One region of the Alteromonas sp. Mac1 genome, then DNA from elsewhere that is predicted to be linked to it. Evidence: predicted binding sites of a transcription regulator. Region 1 holds the regulator's gene; the other holds the start of a gene.

Region 1 (9,740 bases):
GCCTTGTATTACCATCTTGGTTGGGTGTAATGCGCGCTATCGATAGCGTGAAAAATGCCGAGAACGAAAAAGTCGTGAATGAAATGTTTGCCGAATGGCCATTCTACCGCTCACGCCTTTCGATGCTCGACATGGTATTCCATAAAGCGGATCCACGTATAAGTGAAGCTTACGATGAGCGCTTAGTTCCAGAAGAGCTTAAGCATTTCGGTGCAGCACTTCGAGAGGAGCTCAAAGAAAGTATCGCCTCATTACTGGAGCTTACTGGCGAAGACGACATCATGAAGACCGATCCTCTAGGCAAAGAGTCGATGGAAATTCGTGCCGCGTATTTGCAACCCCTTCACTACTTACAAATTGAATTGCTAGATAGAATTCGTAAAGCAGGTGACGATGCGCAAAATACAGCATTAGAGCGTGCCATGATGGTAACCATTACTGGTATTGCTACCGGCATGCGTAATACAGGTTAGTACTTTACATAGTGAGTACATAATAATGCTATTTGTCTTAATAGCACTGTAAGAAAAAGCCCGCTTAAAGCGGGCTTTTTAATGGCATTAACCTACGTATTGTGAACTAAGCTTGCAGTTCGAAGCGATCAGCATTCATCACTTTAGTCCAAGCACTAACAAAGTCTTTAACGAACTTCTCTTTGTTATCGTCTTGCGCATAAACCTCAGCGTAAGAACGTAATATAGAGTTTGAACCGAAGACTAAGTCAACACGAGTAGCTGAATAAACTTGCTCACCAGACACTCTATCAACAATGCCGTACGTGCTTTTACTTGTGGGCTTCCACGTGTATTGCATGTCGGTAATAGTAGTGAAAAAGTCATTCGTTAGTGAGCCAGCACTTGCGGTAAACACGCCGTGTGCAGTGCCTTGGTAGTTCGTGCCCATTACACGCATACCACCTACTAACACCGTCATTTCTGCAGCGGTTAATCCAAGCAACTGTGCTTTGTCTAACAATAGCTCTTCTGGTTTAACTACATAATCTTTTGGCAAGTAATTTCTGAAACCATCGGCCTGCGGCTCTAGCGGTGCAAAAGAATCAGCATCCGTCATATCATCAGTAGCATCACCACGACCTGCTGCGAAAGGAACATCAACACTGAATCCTGCCGCCTCGATGGCTTTCTCTACGCCTACATTACCGGCCAACACTATGGTATCAGCTAGACTTGCACCGGCTGCCTCAGCAAGTGGTGTTAACACCGACAATACCTTAGCTAGTTTTTCCGGTTCATTCGCTTCCCAGTCTTTCTGAGGCGCTAACTGAATGCGGGCACCATTAGCACCGCCACGTAAGTCTGAACTGCGGAAGGTTCTAGCACTGTCCCACGCCGTAGATACCATTTCACTAATACTTAGGCCAGAATCCGCAATACTCGCTTTTAATGCATCCACATCGTAAGACGTACTGCCTGCTGGCACAGGATCTTGCCAAATAAGCGTTTCTTGTGGCACTTCAGGACCGATATAACGTACCTTTGGCCCTAAATCACGGTGAGTCAGTTTAAACCAAGCTCGAGCAAATACTTCACTGAAATAGTCTGGGTTGTTGTAAAACTTCTCAGAAATTTCACGATAGATTGGGTCCATTTTCATGGCCATATCTGCATCGGTCATGATGGGGTTATAACGTTTTGAAGGGTCTTCAACATCAACAGGCTTGTCTTCCTCTTTAATGTCGATAGGCTCCCATTGCTCTGCACCCGCTGGTGATTTTTTCAATTCCCAGTCGTAGTTAAGTAGCAATTCAAAGTAGCCGTTATCCCACTGTGTTGGATTAGTCGTCCACGCGCCTTCAATACCACTTGATACTGTATCGCGGCCAATGCTGCGAGTTTCATGATTCATCCAGCCTAAGCCCTGCTCAACAATATCAGCGCCTTCTGGATCTGGTCCTAAACGGTCTGCACTTCCGTTACCATGACATTTACCCACCGTATGACCACCGGCTGTTAGTGCCACGGTTTCTTCATCGTTCATGGCCATACGAGCAAAAGTTTCACGAACGTGCAATGCAGTTTTAAGTGGATCCGGTTTACCGTTTACCCCTTCAGGGTTAACGTAAATTAGCCCCATTTGCACAGCCGCTAATGGGTTCTCCATTGTTTCTGGGGTTTCAACGTCGTTGTAGCGCTCATCACTTGGCGCAAGCCATTCTTTTTCAGCACCCCAGTAGGTGTCTTTTTCTGGGTGCCAAATATCGGCGCGACCGAATGCAAAACCATAAGTTTTAAGCCCCATACTTTCATAGGCAACAGTACCAGCAAACACTAAAAGGTCGGCCCAGCTAAGCTTGTTGCCGTATTTCTTCTTGATTGGCCACAATAAACGGCGCGCTTTATCAAGGTTCACATTGTCCGGCCAAGAGTTTAGCGGCGCAAAACGTTGGTTACCCGTAGACGCACCACCACGACCATCAGCAATACGATACGAACCGGCGGCGTGCCAAGACATTCTGATCATAAGGCCACCGTAGTGCCCCCAATCTGCTGGCCACCATGACTGAGAATCCGTCATTAGCGCAATCATGTCTTTTTTCAATTCATCAAAATCTAGAGTCTTTACCGCTTCGCGATAGTCGAAGTCATCACCCATTGGGTTTGTCTTTGTATCGTGCTGATGCAAAATATCTAGGTTAAGCGCTTCTGGCCACCAATCCATATTCGTGCTGCCAGTAGCCGTAAGACCACCGTGCATGACGGGGCACTTTCTATCTGAATCATTTACATCGCCTAGCTTCGCGTTACTCATATTTGTTACCTCTTGCTGTTCGACAAAGGACTTTATCAATACAATCTATTGATTAGCATTGTTTCATTCTAGTTATTAGATGATTATAACTACAGTGAGTTTTTTCGATGCTGACGAATAGGTTTAACGATTAGAACGAACTAAACCTAGTCACATTTAACCAATAAGCTTCAGCCGCTATTTGCAATGCTTACCATCTCAACCACTTAGAAATAGCGTAGACAATATCCACAAATTTTCTGTAACTTTTTCTCATTTTCTATAGAGCTTTAAAAATAGCTTGATGCATTAGACAAAAAACTGGATTAGTAAGGTCGTAACAAACTGTCAGCAGCATGGATGCTGTCTTACAAAAAGGAAGTTTACTGAGTGGGGGAAATATGTAGCCACTCCCTTGCCAAGGATGCGGTGGCGGAGCCTACATGGACGTATTTATGGCGTGGCTATTATGCATATGCCACAAATAAAAAGGCAGGATTAGTAAACTCGTAACAAACTGTCAGCAGCATGGATGCTGCTGTCAAGCCTCCATGGATGGATACTCGGCGTGTTTGTGTAGAGCTTACTAATCCTGCCTTATACATGGGAGCAGCGCTCCCATATTCCTAGCCTTAGCCAGTTACGAAATCTACGCCTAGCTTGATATCGCCACGAAGGCCTTCAAGCATGTCGTTTTTCGCTTTTTCTTCAAATGCGCTTAGCTCGCCGTATGGCAAGATTTCTTCAACACCGTTTGCACCAAGGCGAACAGGGTGTGCGAAGAATGCAGCATCGTCGCTGTCGTCAGTTTGAACGTAAGTGTATTCAACTACGTTCTCACCTTGCATTGCTGCAACCAATGATAAGCAGAAACGTGCAGCTGCTTGACCCATAGATAGGGTTGCAGAACCGCCGCCAGCTTTAGCTTCAACAACTTCAGTACCCGCATTTTGGATACGAGTAGTTAGGCTTGAAACTTCATCATCAGAGAACTCAACACCTTCAACTTGCGAAAGCAAAGGAAGAATAGTTGTGCCTGAGTGACCACCGATTACCGGTACGTGTACAGAAGCAACGTCTACGCCTTTAAGCTCAGCAACGAAAGTCTCTGCGCGAATTACGTCAAGGGTAGTAACACCGAACAATTTGTTCTTGTTATATACACCTTTTGCTTTAAGCGTTTCAGCAGCAATTGCCACTGTTGTGTTAACTGGGTTAGTAATAATACCAACACAAGCATCTGGACAGTTGTCAGCAACACCTTCAATAAGGTTCTTAACAATACCAGCGTTGATGTTGAACAAGTCTGAACGATCCATGCCCGGCTTACGCGGAACACCAGCAGGAATAAGAACAACGTCTGTACCTGTTAATGCACCAGCTAGGTCATCTTTACCGTGACCGGTTACTTTTACTGCAGTTGGGATGTGGCTCAAATCAACAGCTACACCAGGAACAACTGGCGCTACATCATAAAGCGCTAGTTCAGAACCAGCTGGCAATTGTGTTTTTAACAACAAAGACAGCGCTTGGCCAATACCACCGGCAGCACCTAACACGGCTACTTTCATACCATTTCTCCTATGGGATTACTCACGTATTTAAACGGAACGTCACACTAATGCAACGCGGGGGAAAACTCAATCATCTGATGGTCTTAATACGGCCATTTAAGGCATTTTTACGTCGATATTCACTATCATGCATGATTATGCAATTAAATTGCGCAAAGGTCACCTGTAAGGCACAATATAACATATATGATTATTTAACTTATTACCGCTAACTGATGTGCAGGATGCTATGGCCAACGCAAAACAAGAGCAACTGATTAAAGCCTTTAAAGAAATTTTGAAAGCGGAAAGCTATGGATCTCAAGGTGAAATAGTGGATGCCCTTAAAACTCAAGGTCATGACAATATTAGCCAGTCTAAAATTTCCCGCATGCTAAGTAAGTTTGGTGCGGTACGTACCCGCAATGCCCGTGGCGATATGGTGTACTGCCTTCCGCCTGAACTAGGCATGCCTACGGCTAAAAGCCCATTAAAGCAGCTGGTTCTCGATATTGTGCATAATAATGTGATGGTGATTATTCGCACCAGCCCAGGTGCAGCACAGCTTATTGCTCGTTTACTTGATTCATTAAGCAAAAAAGATGGTGTGCTTGGTACCATTGCGGGCGACGATACCATTTTTATCGCCCCAGCCGACGTGACACTTATTGAAGAGTTACGCCAACGGGTAGAAGACTTATTCGAGAACGTTTGAGGCTCTGCCTTGAGTTTTGAGCAAAAAAAACCGCCATCACAAGATGGCGGTAAAGAATTTGTACCAGGGAGATACAAAACAACTTGGTAGCTGTGCATTTAAATTATCACAGACTTAGAAAAGAGTAAGAAAAGAAAAGTAAAGAATTCGAAAAATAGAAATTAATTATAAATTTATAAAATCCAGCCTTTGATAAAAACAGAAAAATGTAAACTTAAATTTTAAAATTAAATAATATCAACATAATTAAAAACCTTCTCAAATCTACCAACTTATAAATTCTAAAATCCACAACAATACCATTGTCACTAATTGTAATTACAGAAACTTTCTTTCACTTTTTAATCTGTACTAAAACGCCCTCACCCACTTTTACTTAAAACAGATTTAACTACGCTGAATTTGCGCAAAGCCTACGCCAATCATGCACTAAACCTACACAATTCGTACACAAAAACTGCACACCACCCACAGCCTCGCATTATTTTTATTTCTTTTTTAATTAATATCTATTGTTATCTTTAAATAAATATTAAGAGAGAAAAAGCAATAATTATTTTACCAATGTATAGAACCGTAAAGGTTTCATCACTCTGCGTATAATTAAAGTAAATTAGGTCTAAATAGAACAAATTATACACTTTGTAAATTGCCAAACAGCACGACGAAGTGCTTAATTCTCCCGACAGAAAACATCTGTTCAAAATAAAAACTAATAAACGTCTTTGTAATTACAACGTGTAATCACCTTCGACAAGGGGAATTAAAATGTTTAACACCAATAAACTCAGCAGTGCTGTTAGGCGCGGAATTTTACTGGCGGGTTCCGCTAGCCTGTTTGCCGCGCCAATGGCCCTCGCACAATCAGATGACGAAAATTCAGCTGAACCTGTAGAAAAAATTCAAGTTACTGGCTCTCGAATTAAACGAGTGGATTTAGAGTCAGTTTCTCCGGTCACTGTTATTACAGCTGAATCTATCGCGTTATCTGGCGATACATCGGTAGCGCAAGTTTTACGTAACTCTTCAATTAACACCTTTGGTTCGTTTCGTGGCCAATCTGGTTACGGTAGCGGTGCTTCAGCTTCAAGCGAAGTAAACTTGCGTGGTCTGGGTGCGGGCGCAACACTCGTTCTTATGGACGGCCGTCGCCTTCCAGGTTTAGGGTACGATGGTGGTTCATCTTCTGATATGTCGATGATCCCGATGTCGATTGTTGAGCGCATTGAAATTCTTCGCGATGGCGCATCGGCCATATACGGTTCAGATGCTGTTGCAGGTGTAATTAACATTATTACCAAGAAACAGTTCGACGGCGTAAATGTAGGTTATAGCTTTGAAGATCCAGGTGCTGACGGTGGTAATTCCAGTAAGTACAATTTTTCTGCTGGTGTTACAAGCGACAAAGGCAGCATTGTATTCATTGCCGAGCATGAAAACACACAAGAAGTTAGCGATGTCGCGGTATCAGGTGATTATGCATTAAATAGCTATTCAACCTATAGCCCAGTGGCAAACTTCTATGATTCAGAAGCCGGTGAGTTTCTCTATAACGAAGATTTGTGTGGCGATGTAGCAGATACGTCTATTGAGTCAGACCGTTGTGGTTACTATTATGGCAATACCACGTGGCTATACGGCGCGACTGAGAAAAACTCACTGATGACAAAAGTGGAATATGAGTTGGCAGAAAATTTACAACTCATCACTCGCTTCTCTGCAATGCAGACATCTACAGATACTCGTTATGCTGCTACCCCGGTATCTACATCTTCGCTAACTATCGACGCCGATAATGCAATGAACCCATATGGCCAAGACGGTTCGGTCTATTTCCGCACCTCTAGCTTGGGCACGCGCGATACTAAAACTGAAAAAACCACTTTTGAAATGGTTTCAGGCCTTGAAGGCTATACCGAAATTGCTGGAAACGAGTGGGACTGGCAGGTTTATTACCAGCGCACATCAGCAAAAGAAGAAGTATTTGGCTACAACTTGGTTAATGACACCGTTGTACAAGGTCTAATTGATACCGAGCAACTTGATTTATTCAACGTACAAGGCCTTAGCACCGATGATTGGTATGCTTATAACGCTGACCTTTTAACAAACGCTGATCATACTGGCACCTATCAAACCACCCAAATGCGCGACATTATCGATGGCAGTATTTCCGGTCAGCTTTTTTCAAATAACTTCATGACGGTTAGTGCTGTATTTGGTGCTGAGTACTCGTATCTTGATTTTGAACAGGTATCTGACCCTGAATCAGGTTTAGGCATTATCTCGGGCGGTTCGGGCGGTGACGACGTTTACGCAAGCCGTGAACGACAGTCATACTACACTGAGCTTGCCATTGAATTACCACATGAAGTAGAAGTCTCAGCCGCGCTTCGTTACGACGGCTATGAGCTTGAAGGCGATACGGGTGCTAGCATCTCAACCTCAGAGTTCTCAGATACGGTGCCCAAGCTAGGCATTAGCTGGCGCCCGACTGAATCACTTTTACTTCGCGCCAGCTGGGGAGAAGCTTTCCGTACCCCAACAATGAGTGAAATGTTCGCGACCATTTCTTACGGTTTCCCTGATGCCTACGACTCCTACTACTGCGATACCTTAGGAAACCCAGGTAGCGATGACAGTTACTGTTCATCGGGTCAACAGCATCTAACCTACTACGGTGGTAATCCAGACCTTAGTCCTGAAAACTCTGAGTCGCTTACTCTTGGTGTGGTTTATGATGTAACGGATGATTTGTCACTTGAAGTCTCTTATTACCAGTATGACTATGAGAACAAAATTGAAGATATCGATGTTGAAGACTTAATTGCCGCCGACTTAGATGGAACTTCTAGCAGTATCGTACGTGACAGCGATGGTAAAATTACATCTATTACATCGGGCTATACTAACTACTCAGAAGTAACAACAAACGGTTTTGATATTACTGCCAACTACGACTTAGCAACGGAGATTGGGAATTTTGGGGTTAACCTCGAATATTCGCATGTGTTTAGTTACGAAGAAGAAGGTACTGAGTGGGCTGGCGAATTATTCTATCCTGATAATCGCGCTAACCTAACGGTAGATTGGACAGACGGTGATAAATGGACAGCCTCGTGGAGGACACTATTCATTGGTGCCAACGGGGAAACCTTTTACTCTTCTTACGATTATGCTGATAATTACTTCAAGCATAATGTCACCGTTTCGTATCATGTGAACGATAACGTCAAGGTATCAGCAGGCATAGCTAACCTTACCGATGAACTTGAAGAATACTTGCCCGGCGAATGGCGCGGTTTCGACGATACACTTTACGATCCATTAGGTCGCACCATGAGCTTCAACGTTCAAGCTAGCTTCTAACGTTTAACTCACACAAAAACGCCGCTTGTACAATGGCCTATCTCTCGTACATTTGAGATAGGACATAGTCAGCGGCGTTTCATTATTTCTTCCAGTATTAACGTTTTATAAAACTGGCACACCGGCTATCAGTGAGTCGGCGTGGACTTAGTAATGAGTTTAAGTGCTTGCAGTACGCTACGAAAGTACCTTAATAAGCGCTTCTGCTGCAGGCCCTGACGACGCAGGATTTTGACCCGTCACCAAAAGACCATCAACACACACTTTAACGCCAAAGTCCTCTGTACTCTCGTACTTACCGCCCTTACTAATAAGTGCGTCTTCCACTAAATAGGGCACAACCTCGGTCAATTTCATTGCCTCTTCTTCACTATTTGAAAAGCCAGTTACCGTTTTGCCATTAATGAAAAACTCGCCATCGGCACGTTTTACTTCTTTAAGCACGATAGGAGCATGGCATACAGCGCCTACAGGCTTCTGTGCTTTGATCATATCTTCAATTAGCATTGTGGAGTGGGTATTGTCAGATAAGTCCCACAGCGGGCCGTGGCCGCCTGGGTAGAACACAGCATCAAACTCATCAGCTCTTACATCTTCTAACACAATCGTTGAAGACATTGCGCTTCGTGCTACCTCATCTTTTGTATAACGGATAGCATCGTCGGTCATAGCATCATCTGCCAAGCTGTTTGGGTCAATTGGCACTTGGCCGCCCATAGGTGAAGCTAAGGTGATGGTATACCCTGCATCCTTGAACGCATAATAGGGCGATGCGAACTCTTCCAGCCACATCCCTGTTTTATTGCCTGTATCACCTAACAATTCATGTGAGGTCATTACCATCAATATATGTTTCGACATAAGTTCTCCATGTGAACAATTCATTTAGTTATTCGTTCGTATGGCGACAATGGTTAGATCAGAAAAAGAAAGGGAATGCGATGAGAAACATAAAGAGAAGTTGATTTACAAGATAAAAAAAATGCCACTTCCAAAATTGGAAAGTGGCATTTAACACTACAACTGGTTTTTAAACTGTTGCTTAGAAGCGGTAGTCAATACCTACACGCATTTCCCAAAGTGATGCATCACCCTGACGACTTTCAGGAGATGAGGTACCTAGCGCAGCAGTATTGAAGTTAACTTCTTCCAAAATACCCCATTCATCGTTGATGAAGTTGGTGAAGTTATTCATAACGAAATAAACCTGAGCAGAGTGATCTTCACGGAACGCAGGAATATTTTGTCTAACTGCGATATCCATTTTGAACCACCAAGGGCTAGTTTGGTCGTTACGCTCTGCACCAATCGGTAACACGTTGTTACCTTCAAGGTATGGTGTGTAGCCATATACA
Region 2 (9,740 bases), 1.8 Mb from region 1:
GGTAGATGGCGACACCACTATTAAGGCGTTAGACAAGGTTAACTTAACCGTTAATACAGGTGAAATTCGAGCCCTTGTGGGTGAATCTGGCTCGGGAAAAAGTTTAATCGTGTCTGCCATTTGTGGTGCCCTGCCCTCGCAGTGGAGAATGACCGCAGATCGCATGAGCTGGAAAGGCGAAAACCTATTAGGTATGTCTAAATACCAGCGCAGAGAAGTGATGCGCCGAGATATTGCCGTGGTATTCCAAAACCCACAAACCAGCTTAGACCCCTCTGCCACATTAGGTGAACAGCTTGAAGAAAGTATTCCCGATGAATTTGTAGAAGGTTACTGGTTTTGGCAACGTGCACAGCACAGAAAACGCATAGCCATAAGCACAGTACACAAGGTAGGAATAAAGCAACACAGACATTATTTAAATGCCTACCCACACCAAATTCCCAGTGATATTGGGCAAAAGTTCATGATAGCCATGGCGTTGGTATCTCAGCCGAAACTATTAATAGCAGATGATCCCACCCGTGGAATGGAGCCAACCACTAAAACGCAAATTCTTAAGTTATTTACGCGTTTAAACCAAACCCGTTCGTTAAGCATATTGTTTGTGAGTCATGATTTGCTAGCAATCGCCAGTATGTCTCATTCCATGACGGTGCTTTACGCAGGGCAAACGGTAGAGTCGGGTAAAATGAAGCATATTAAGAAACGCCCGCTTCACCCTTATACCAAGGCATTGTTGGACAGCGCACCGAGCTTCAGAAAAGATTTACCGCCAAAATCACAATTACCGACACTAGGTGGCTCTATTCCTACGTTGCAGCATTTGCCTATTGGATGCCGGTTAGGCCCACGCTGCCCTCGCGCGCAGCGTGCCTGTGTTTCCAGACCTGCAGTAAGGCACATTCACGACCATACCTATAACTGCCACTACCCGCTGCATATGGAGAAGTTATGACAGATATTATGCAGGTAGATGGCTTAACGTTTAGGCATAACGACAAGAAACGTTGGCTAAAAAAACCCGAAATATTTGAACTGGGGCCTATCGACCTGACTGTGCAGCGTGGTGAAACCATTGCGATTATTGGTGAAAACCGCGCAGGTAAGTCATTGTTAGCCAAATTACTGGTAGGCGCTATTCCTGCTGATGAAGGGGTTATTGAGCTTAATAGTCACAAATATTTAGCGAAATACAATCAACACAACAATCAGCAAAAGCGCACCCATGATATCCGCATGATATTGCAACACAGTAGTGAGTCGATGAACCCTTCTGTGCCCGTGGGAAAAGTACTCGACGAACCCCTTCGTTTAAACACAGATTTAACGGAAGCGGAACGTAAATCTCTTATTGAAGAAATGCTGACAAAAGTGGGTTTGTTACGCGAGCATTATTATTTCTATCGTCATATGCTATCTGATGGCCAACAGCAGCGTGTATCTCTTGCACGCGCCATAATATTGAAACCGAAAGTCCTTATTGCTGACGAACCGTTTGCGGCACTAGACCCATCTATACGCTCTCAAACGGTAAACCTTATTTTGAAGCTACAACAGGAAATGGGGTTGGCGTTTATTTTCATTAGCCATAACTTGGGAATAGTTCGACATATCGCCGATCGGGTTATTGTGATGGAAAATGGCAATATTGTGGAAGAAGGGAAAACCGAAACGATTTTTCGTTGGCCTGAGCATGCCATTACTAAAAAACTCATAGTGGCTTATCAGTCGTTAATTACGAGCAATACTATCAGCTAGTTAACGTTAATCTCAAGATGCTTGGAAATTGATTTAAAGCAACCTTAAAACGATTCTGACCCTATTATTATAACGCTTTTCACATGCGCTTTATGCAAAAACAAAAAATGCGGCCTAGTGAAGAGGCCGCATTTTAGTTTTTAAATAAACGGGTTTATTAAACCTCGCCCTGTCGCCAATTTAAATAAATTGGCTAACGCATTAGCCTACTAGCGCCAGCAAGATACCTGCCGCAACTGCTGAACCAAGCACACCTGCCACATTGGGCCCCATTGCATGCATCAATAAGAAGTTATGAGGGTTTGCCTCAAGTCCAACCTTATTCACAACCCTTGCGGCCATTGGAACAGCCGATACACCAGCGGCACCAATCAGTGGGTTTATCTTTCCACCACTCATACGGCTCATTAGCTTAGCCATTAACACGCCAGTTGCAGTACCAATAGCGAACGCTACTGCACCTAACCCAAGAATGCCCAAGGTTTCAACGGTTAAGAATTTGTCTGCAGATAGCTTTGAACCTACCGCTAGCCCTAAGAAAATAGTAACTATGTTAATCAGCTCGTTTTGTGCCGTTTTGCTAAGCCTATCTACAACACCACACTCTTTCAGTAAGTTACCAAAGCAAAACATACCCACTAGAGGCGTTGCTGAAGGCAAAAACAAGATAGTTAGGAATAGTGTAGCCAGTGGGAAGATAATCTTCTCACGTTGCGATACAGGGCGTAATTGCGCCATTTCTATGGTGCGTTCTTCTTTGCTAGTTAACGCTTTCATAATTGGAGGCTGAATAATAGGTACCAGCGCCATGTATGAATAAGCAGCAACCGCAATAGCACCTAATAAATCGGGCGCTAATCGAGAAGCTAAAAAGATAGCCGTTGGACCATCAGCACCGCCAATTATAGCAATCGCGCTGGCATCTTTGAGAGTGAACTCAAAACCAGGGATCATGTTGAGCGCAATAGCACCGAACAAGGTCGCAAAAATACCGAATTGCGCAGCCGCCCCTAAAAGTAACATTCTAGGGTTTGCAATTAACGCACTGAAGTCCGTCATTGCGCCCACGCCCATAAAGATAAGCAGCGGGAAAACCCCAGTGTCTATACCGATAGCGTAAATGTAATGGAGCAATCCTCCCGCCTCTGAAAACCCGGCTAATGGAATATTGGTCAATAAGGCACCAAACCCAATAGGGATTAACAACAGCGGTTCAAACTTTTTCACAATCGCTAAGAACAGCAACAGGAAACCTACTGCCATCATGATTAACTGGCCTGACTCAAAATGCGCCAGTGCAGTGCTGTCCCACAGCACCATCAACTTATCCATGAATTACCCCAGCGCAATAAGTGGTTGAGCACTGGCTACGGCATCGCCTTCACCTACAAGTACTTCACTAACGGTACCGGAAACAGCTGAGCGAATTTCAGTTTCCATTTTCATGGCTTCTAAAATAATAACCACATCACCTTCATTCACAACATCGCCAGCACGAACTAGTATTTTGAACACATTACCGGCTAACGGTGCGTTAATGCTTTGCGCACTTTCACTACTGGATGAGGATGCCGGCTGAGCCGCTGGCGCTGCTGTAGATGGCTGACCTGGGGTTATACTAGATAACTCCCCTGATGCTGCTACTTCAACATGGTATACCTTGCCTTCAACTTTTACATCGTAGGCCGCTGGTGCGCCGGTAGCTGAAACGGGCGCAGCCGCTGGCACACTTGATGCTACATCAGCTTCAGTGCCAGGCGCAGGTTCAAATGCGTCAGGGTTGCCACGATTCTCTAGGAACTTCAGCCCAATTTGTGGGAACAATGCATAAGTAAGCACATCGTCAATCTTAGTATCTGATAGCGTAATACTTTTCTCTGATGCTAACTTAGTAAGCTCTGTTTCAAGGCTGTCTAGTTCAGGTGCAATATTATCTGCCGGACGACAGGTAATGGGTTGCCCACCATCTAACACGCGTTCTTGTAGTGCTTTATTTACTGGCGCGGCAGTTGCACCGTACTCGCCCTTAAGGACACCCGCCGTTTCTTTGGTGATACTCTTGTAACGCTCACCGGTGAGTACGTTCAATACAGACTGCGTACCTACAATTTGCGACGTTGGGGTAACCAGAGGAATAAAGCCTAAATCTTCACGTACGCGAGGAATTTCTTTTAGCACTTCTTCAAACTTATCTTCAGCGCCTTGCTCTTTTAACTGGCTTTCCATGTTGGTTAACATGCCGCCAGGTACTTGAGCTAGTAAGATACGGGCATCAACCCCTTTCAAGCTACCTTCAAATTTACTGTATTTTTTGCGCACGCCACGGAAGTAGCTGGCGATCTCTTCAAGATCGGGTAATGACATACCCGTATCTCGTTCTGTGCCCTCAACAATAGACACCATGGTTTCAGTTGCGGTGTGACCGTATGTCATACTCATTGAAGAAATGGCGGTATCAAGCATATCGATGCCAGCATCAATGGCTTTTTGGTAAGTCGCCGTGCTTAACCCTGTAGTGGCATGACACTGCATAGCAATAGGCACACTGACGGTTTCTTTTAAACCCGTAATTAGCGCTTCACAGTCGTAAGGCTTTAACAGCCCCGCCATATCTTTTACGCAAATAGAGTGAACCCCCATATCTTCTAGTTGCTTGGCCATATCTAGCCAAAGCTGAAGGTTATGCACTGGGCTCACGGTGTAAGAGATTGTACCTTGCGCATGAGCACCACTGTCGACGGTGGCTTTAATCGCTGTTTTCAGATTACGCATGTCGTTCATGGCGTCGAAGATACGAAATACATCAACCCCATTTTCATGTGCACGCTCAACAAAGCGTGTCACTACATCGTCAGCGTAATGGCGATAGCCTAATAAATTTTGACCACGCAACAACATCTGTTGCTTCGTGTTTGGCATTGCCGTTTTAAGCTGGCGAATGCGATCCCAAGGATCTTCCCCTAAATAGCGAATACAGGAATCAAATGTCGCCCCGCCCCAAGATTCAACAGACCAAAAACCTGCTTTATCAAGTTTTTCGGCAATAGGCAGCATATCTTCTATACGCATACGCGTAGCAAGTAGCGATTGATGGGCATCACGCAAGACTAGCTCGGTTAAGGCCAGTGGCTTAGACATGGTAACTCCTGAATGATTTGTTTAATTAATTTTTATTGGCTTGACGATGAGTATGAACAGCAGCGGTGATAGCAGCAACAACGTTACCATCGACACCAGCTTGAACCGCTTTTCTTCGGGGTGCAGCGTACTGCGGTGCGGCTTCGCCTGGAAATGCTTCACAAAATTTTGCAATTAGGTGAATTCCAACGATTAACAATGCTAAGAATGAAAAAACAAATACCATTCCTATGAGCATTAGTGAGCCGGCTTCAAGCAGCAAACTGGTAACTGATTCTGATCCCATAGCGAATCCTCAAATATTTTGATGAGGAATAAGTATCATGTGAGGGTATAAAACACAACAAAAAAGCAATCTAACTGCATAGAAAATCACGATTTATGCTGCTAAATATCAGCAAACTAACTATTTATGCTACCTCTTTGGATATTTTTTCAAAAAGAGACCCTTAATGAACACCTGTGGTTTCCGTGAAGTCAACATCAAGCTGTTTAGCAAAATTTTTAGCATGCATGGCAACGAGTTCTAATTGGAAGTCTTGCTCATCTTGAGGAGTGTAAGAAGGTACAGCAACTGGGTGACCTTCTTGATCAATCGCCATGAAGGAGATAAAGCAACGATTGGCGACTGTCATCTTGCTTTCTGTTGCCTCTCCGGAACTAACAGAAACATAGATATGCATACTAGATGTGCCCGTGTGTACAATAGAAGCCGTTAACTTTACCAACTGCCCCACTTTAATTGGTTTAATAAACCGAATTCCGTTGGCTGACACAGTCACACAATATTTCTTCGACCACTGCGCCGCACAGGCATAAGCCGCTTGATCTATCCACTTCATCACCACACCACCATGAACATTACCACCAAAGTTCACGTCGGTAGGCTCAGCTAAAAATTGAAATGTTATTGTTGCAAGTGACATGAGTACTACACCTTCATAAAGAAACTGCTGTACTGAAATGGTAGTCCATAATCCGAACAGGGGGTAGTACAACGCAGAGATAGGAGACTAAAGTGTATAGTTGGGTTGAAGCAATTTGTGCAGATCTGCAAATTAATCAGTAGAAATAAAAAAACCCACCAAATGGTGGGTTTTCTTATATGGCGCGTGTGGAAGGATTCGAACCTCCGACCGCCTGGTTCGTAGCCAGGTACTCTATCCAGCTGAGCTACACACGCGTAAACTTTTTTACTTTAAGGTGTTACCCCCAAAGGTGACGCATTTAAAAGAAGTGGCGCGTGTGGAAGGATTCGAACCTCCGACCGCCTGGTTCGTAGCCAGGTACTCTATCCAGCTGAGCTACACACGCGCAATAAAACTTTTGTTGACCGTCACACCATCAACGAACAATGGCGGAGAGGGAGGGATTCGAACCCTCGATACCAGTATTAGGTATGGTTCCTTAGCAGGGAACTGGTTTCAGCCACTCACCCACCTCTCCTTAAGTGGTGCCGCATTTTACGGATTCACTGGCCGGAGTCAAACCTTTTTTAGATAAAAATGTTTACTCGCTGTCATTTTGTACGATTCGTACAAAAAACCTGTGTTTTGGTTAGGTTATAATCAAATATTAGCGGGTTAATTTAAGATTGCACGCACTAACGCGAAATGAACTTTTTTAAAAAATATCGAAAAAAAGCTCATTTTTTTAAAATTAATTTTAAAAAAGTCCCAAAAACAAAAAAGGCCAGCATGAGCTGACCGATTTTTGTGCAGAGATTTGATTACTCAGCCGTTCCAGGTTGTCCACCCTTCTCAGCTTGAATTCTCATATAAATCTCTTCACGGTGCACAGAAACTTCTTTCGGTGCATTCACACCAATTCGGACCTGATTCCCTTTCACTCCTAGTACAGTGACAGTTACATCATCACCAACCATAAGTGTTTCACCAACTCGACGAGTCAAAATAAGCATTCGCTTGCTCCTGTTCCTTAATACTGAACATATCCTTAATTACTCCGCCACATATCGGCACGACCCGACAGTAGCAACAGTGATTCCATGTTTCTGTGTCACTTCAAAAACTCACTGCAAGTTTCAGATTTGATTATAGCTTATCTTCTAACCAAGCGTTAACTGAATCTAACGCTGTGCCTAGACACTCTGGCTTATCGCCACCCGCTTGAGCCATATCTGGGCGACCTCCCCCTTTTCCGCCAACTTGCGCGGCGATAAAGTTAACCAGTTCTCCTGCTTTCACTTTACCGGTAAGGTTTTTCGTCACCCCAGTGATAAGATTCACCTTATCTTCACTTGCCACACCTAGTACTACGATGCCTTCGCCAATTCGGTTTTTAATATCATCCATCATTGAACGCAGTGATTTCGCTTCAACACCTTCTAACTTAGCTACAAGTACTTTTACACCATTTATTTCAATAGCGTTACTAAGCATATCAGCACCTTGCTGACTCGCCAGTTTTTGTGTCGCAGAAGTGAGTAATTTCTCTAGTTCTTTAGTATGAGTCTGTACCGCAGTCACACGTTCAACCAAGTTTTGCGTATCGGTTTTTAACAAACTAGACAGCTCTGTCAGCGTCGCTTGCTGGTCTTGAACATAATATAGCGCCTGCTCACCGGTAATCGCTTCTATACGGCGTACACCTGATGCGATGCCCGCTTCGCTGGTAATTTTAAACAAACCAATATCGCCAGTACGGTTAACATGGGTTCCACCACATAGCTCTACAGAGAAAGGCCCCATAGTCACTACACGCACTTTCTCGTCGTATTTTTCACCGAATAACGCCATTGCGCCTGATGCTTTGGCTTCATCCAAATCCATCAATTGGGTTTTCAACGCATGGTTTGCACGAATTTCTTCGTTAACTCTACGCTCAACTTGAATAAGCTGGGCGGGTGTTACTGCTTCAAAGTGAGAGAAGTCAAAACGCATACGCTGTGCTTCTACTAACGATCCTTTTTGCGTGACATGGTCACCTAAGGTTTCGCGAAGTGCAGCGTGAAGTAAGTGAGTCGCACTATGGTTTTTCTTCACAGCATCACGGTTTGAATTATCGATAGCAGAAGTAACACGATCACCTTTTGCGATAGTCCCTTTTACTTTTCCTTTGTGAGCAAAAGCATTACCCATTTTTTGAGTATCGGTAACGATAAACTCGCCATTCACAACACGCAGTACACCTTTGTCACCAGACTGACCACCACTTTCAGCGTAGAAAGGCGTCTGATCTAATATCACTACTCCTTCTTGACCGTCTTCTAAACGCTCACAAAAGGCATTATCTGCGATAAGCTCTACAATGTTTGCTTCGCCTTCAACATCGCTGTAACCAGTGAAAGATGTAGTATGGTCAACCGCAAGCGTGTTGTTGTAATCGGCGCCAAAGTTACTGGCTTGTTGCGCACGGGCGCGCTGCGCCTGCATAGCACTTTCAAAGCCTTCCATATCAATTTTAAGGTCGTGTTCACGGGCAACATCGTTGGTGAGGTCGGTAGGAAAACCGTAGGTGTCATAAAGCTTAAACACCACGTCACCTGGAATAGTGTCACCTTCAAGGGTTTCTAGCGTATCGTTTAGCATCGCCATACCACGGGCTAGGGTTTTGCTAAACTGCTCTTCTTCTACTCGTAGTACTTTCTCAACTACCGGTAATTGGTCCACAAGCTCTGGGTATGCTTCACCCATTTCTTTGCTAAGTGCTGCAGCCAGTTTGTAGAAGAAAATATCGCTAGCACCTAACTGGTAACCATGACGTACAGCACGGCGAATAATACGACGAAGTACATAGCCTCGGCCTTCGTTAGATGGCATCACACCATCACAAATTAAGAAGCTACAAGAACGAATATGATCGGCAATAACCCGTAAGGATTTATTCTCTAAATCTTCAGTGCCTACAATTGTAGCCGCCGCTTGAATGAGGTTTTGGAACAAATCGATTTCGTAGTTACTGTGCACGTTTTGCAAGATAGCTGAAATACGCTCAAGCCCCATACCGGTATCGATAGATGGCTTAGGCAATGGGTCCATGGTGCCATCAGCTTGCTTGTTGTACTGCATGAATACCAGGTTCCAGATTTCGATGAAACGATCGCCATCTTCTTCTGGTGTTCCTGGAGGACCGCCCCAAATATGGGCGCCGTGGTCGTAAAATATTTCTGAACACGGACCACATGGCCCTGTGTCACCCATAGACCAGAAGTTATCTGATGTACTGATGCGGATTATCTTCTCTTTAGGTATACCAATGTGGTTTTCCCAAATATCAAAGGCTTCCTCATCTTCTGAATACACCGTAACCAGTAGTTTTTCTTTTGGAAGGCCTATTTCTGATGTTAAGAAATTCCACGCAAATTCGATGGCTTCTTTTTTAAAGTAATCACCAAAGCTGAAGTTACCTAGCATTTCAAAAAAAGTATGGTGACGGGCGGTATAACCAACGTTTTCTAAATCGTTATGCTTACCACCAGCACGAACACAGCGCTGAGAAGAAACCGCACGTGTGTAGCTGCGTTTTTCCGCACCTAAAAACGTATCTTTAAACTGGTTCATTCCCGCGTTAGTAAAAAGAAGGGTTGGATCATCTGCTGGTACGAGAGACGAGCTAGCCACAGGCTGGTGACCATGACTCTTGAAATAATCTTTAAACTTTTGGCGTAAGTCAGCAGTTGATAATGTCATTGAAAACCTAACTTCCTTAATACATTGAATGAGAATGTGCGAGATTGATGCTACTGGCCGATTAATCGTTAGATTAACTTTTCTAAGATTAACCTTACTAATAACCGCCTAGTTGTTTATGCATTTCATACCCTCGCACGGATGTGCGCAACAATACCATGGTTAGCGCTTTTTTGTTAAGCCCATAGC

What was found. Region 1 encodes ArgR, which controls arginine synthesis, uptake and breakdown. Its sites were predicted from a motif close to ANTGAATANNTATTCANT; they were not measured.
Region 2: a site for ArgR is predicted at 5,259-5,276, ahead of AV939_RS09770 (OadG family protein). Genes of this name have one in related genera too.

The regions. Positions count from the first base shown of each region.
Region 1 covers NZ_CP013932.1:4,052,722-4,062,461, forward strand. Annotated here, with positions in the region: gene ppc (phosphoenolpyruvate carboxylase) at 1-473, shown strand, start outside; gene katG (catalase/peroxidase HPI) at 580-2,769, opposite strand; gene mdh (malate dehydrogenase) at 3,381-4,319, opposite strand; gene argR (transcriptional regulator ArgR) at 4,552-5,016, shown strand; gene AV939_RS17190 (TonB-dependent receptor plug domain-containing protein) at 5,785-8,385, shown strand; gene AV939_RS17195 (type 1 glutamine amidotransferase domain-containing protein) at 8,563-9,246, opposite strand; gene AV939_RS17200 (TonB-dependent receptor) at 9,428-9,740, opposite strand, start outside.
Region 2 covers NZ_CP013932.1:2,292,032-2,301,771, forward strand. Annotated here, with positions in the region: gene AV939_RS09750 (peptide ABC transporter ATP-binding protein) at 1-958, shown strand, start outside; gene AV939_RS09755 (ATP-binding cassette domain-containing protein) at 955-1,761, shown strand; gene AV939_RS09760 (sodium ion-translocating decarboxylase subunit beta) at 1,963-3,093, opposite strand; gene oadA (sodium-extruding oxaloacetate decarboxylase subunit alpha) at 3,097-4,899, opposite strand; gene AV939_RS09770 (OadG family protein) at 4,925-5,185, opposite strand; gene AV939_RS09775 (acyl-CoA thioesterase) at 5,349-5,825, opposite strand; tRNA gene AV939_RS09780 (tRNA-Arg) at 6,006-6,082, opposite strand; tRNA gene AV939_RS09785 (tRNA-Arg) at 6,137-6,213, opposite strand; tRNA gene AV939_RS09790 (tRNA-Ser) at 6,255-6,345, opposite strand; gene csrA (carbon storage regulator CsrA) at 6,629-6,820, opposite strand; gene alaS (alanine--tRNA ligase) at 6,954-9,551, opposite strand.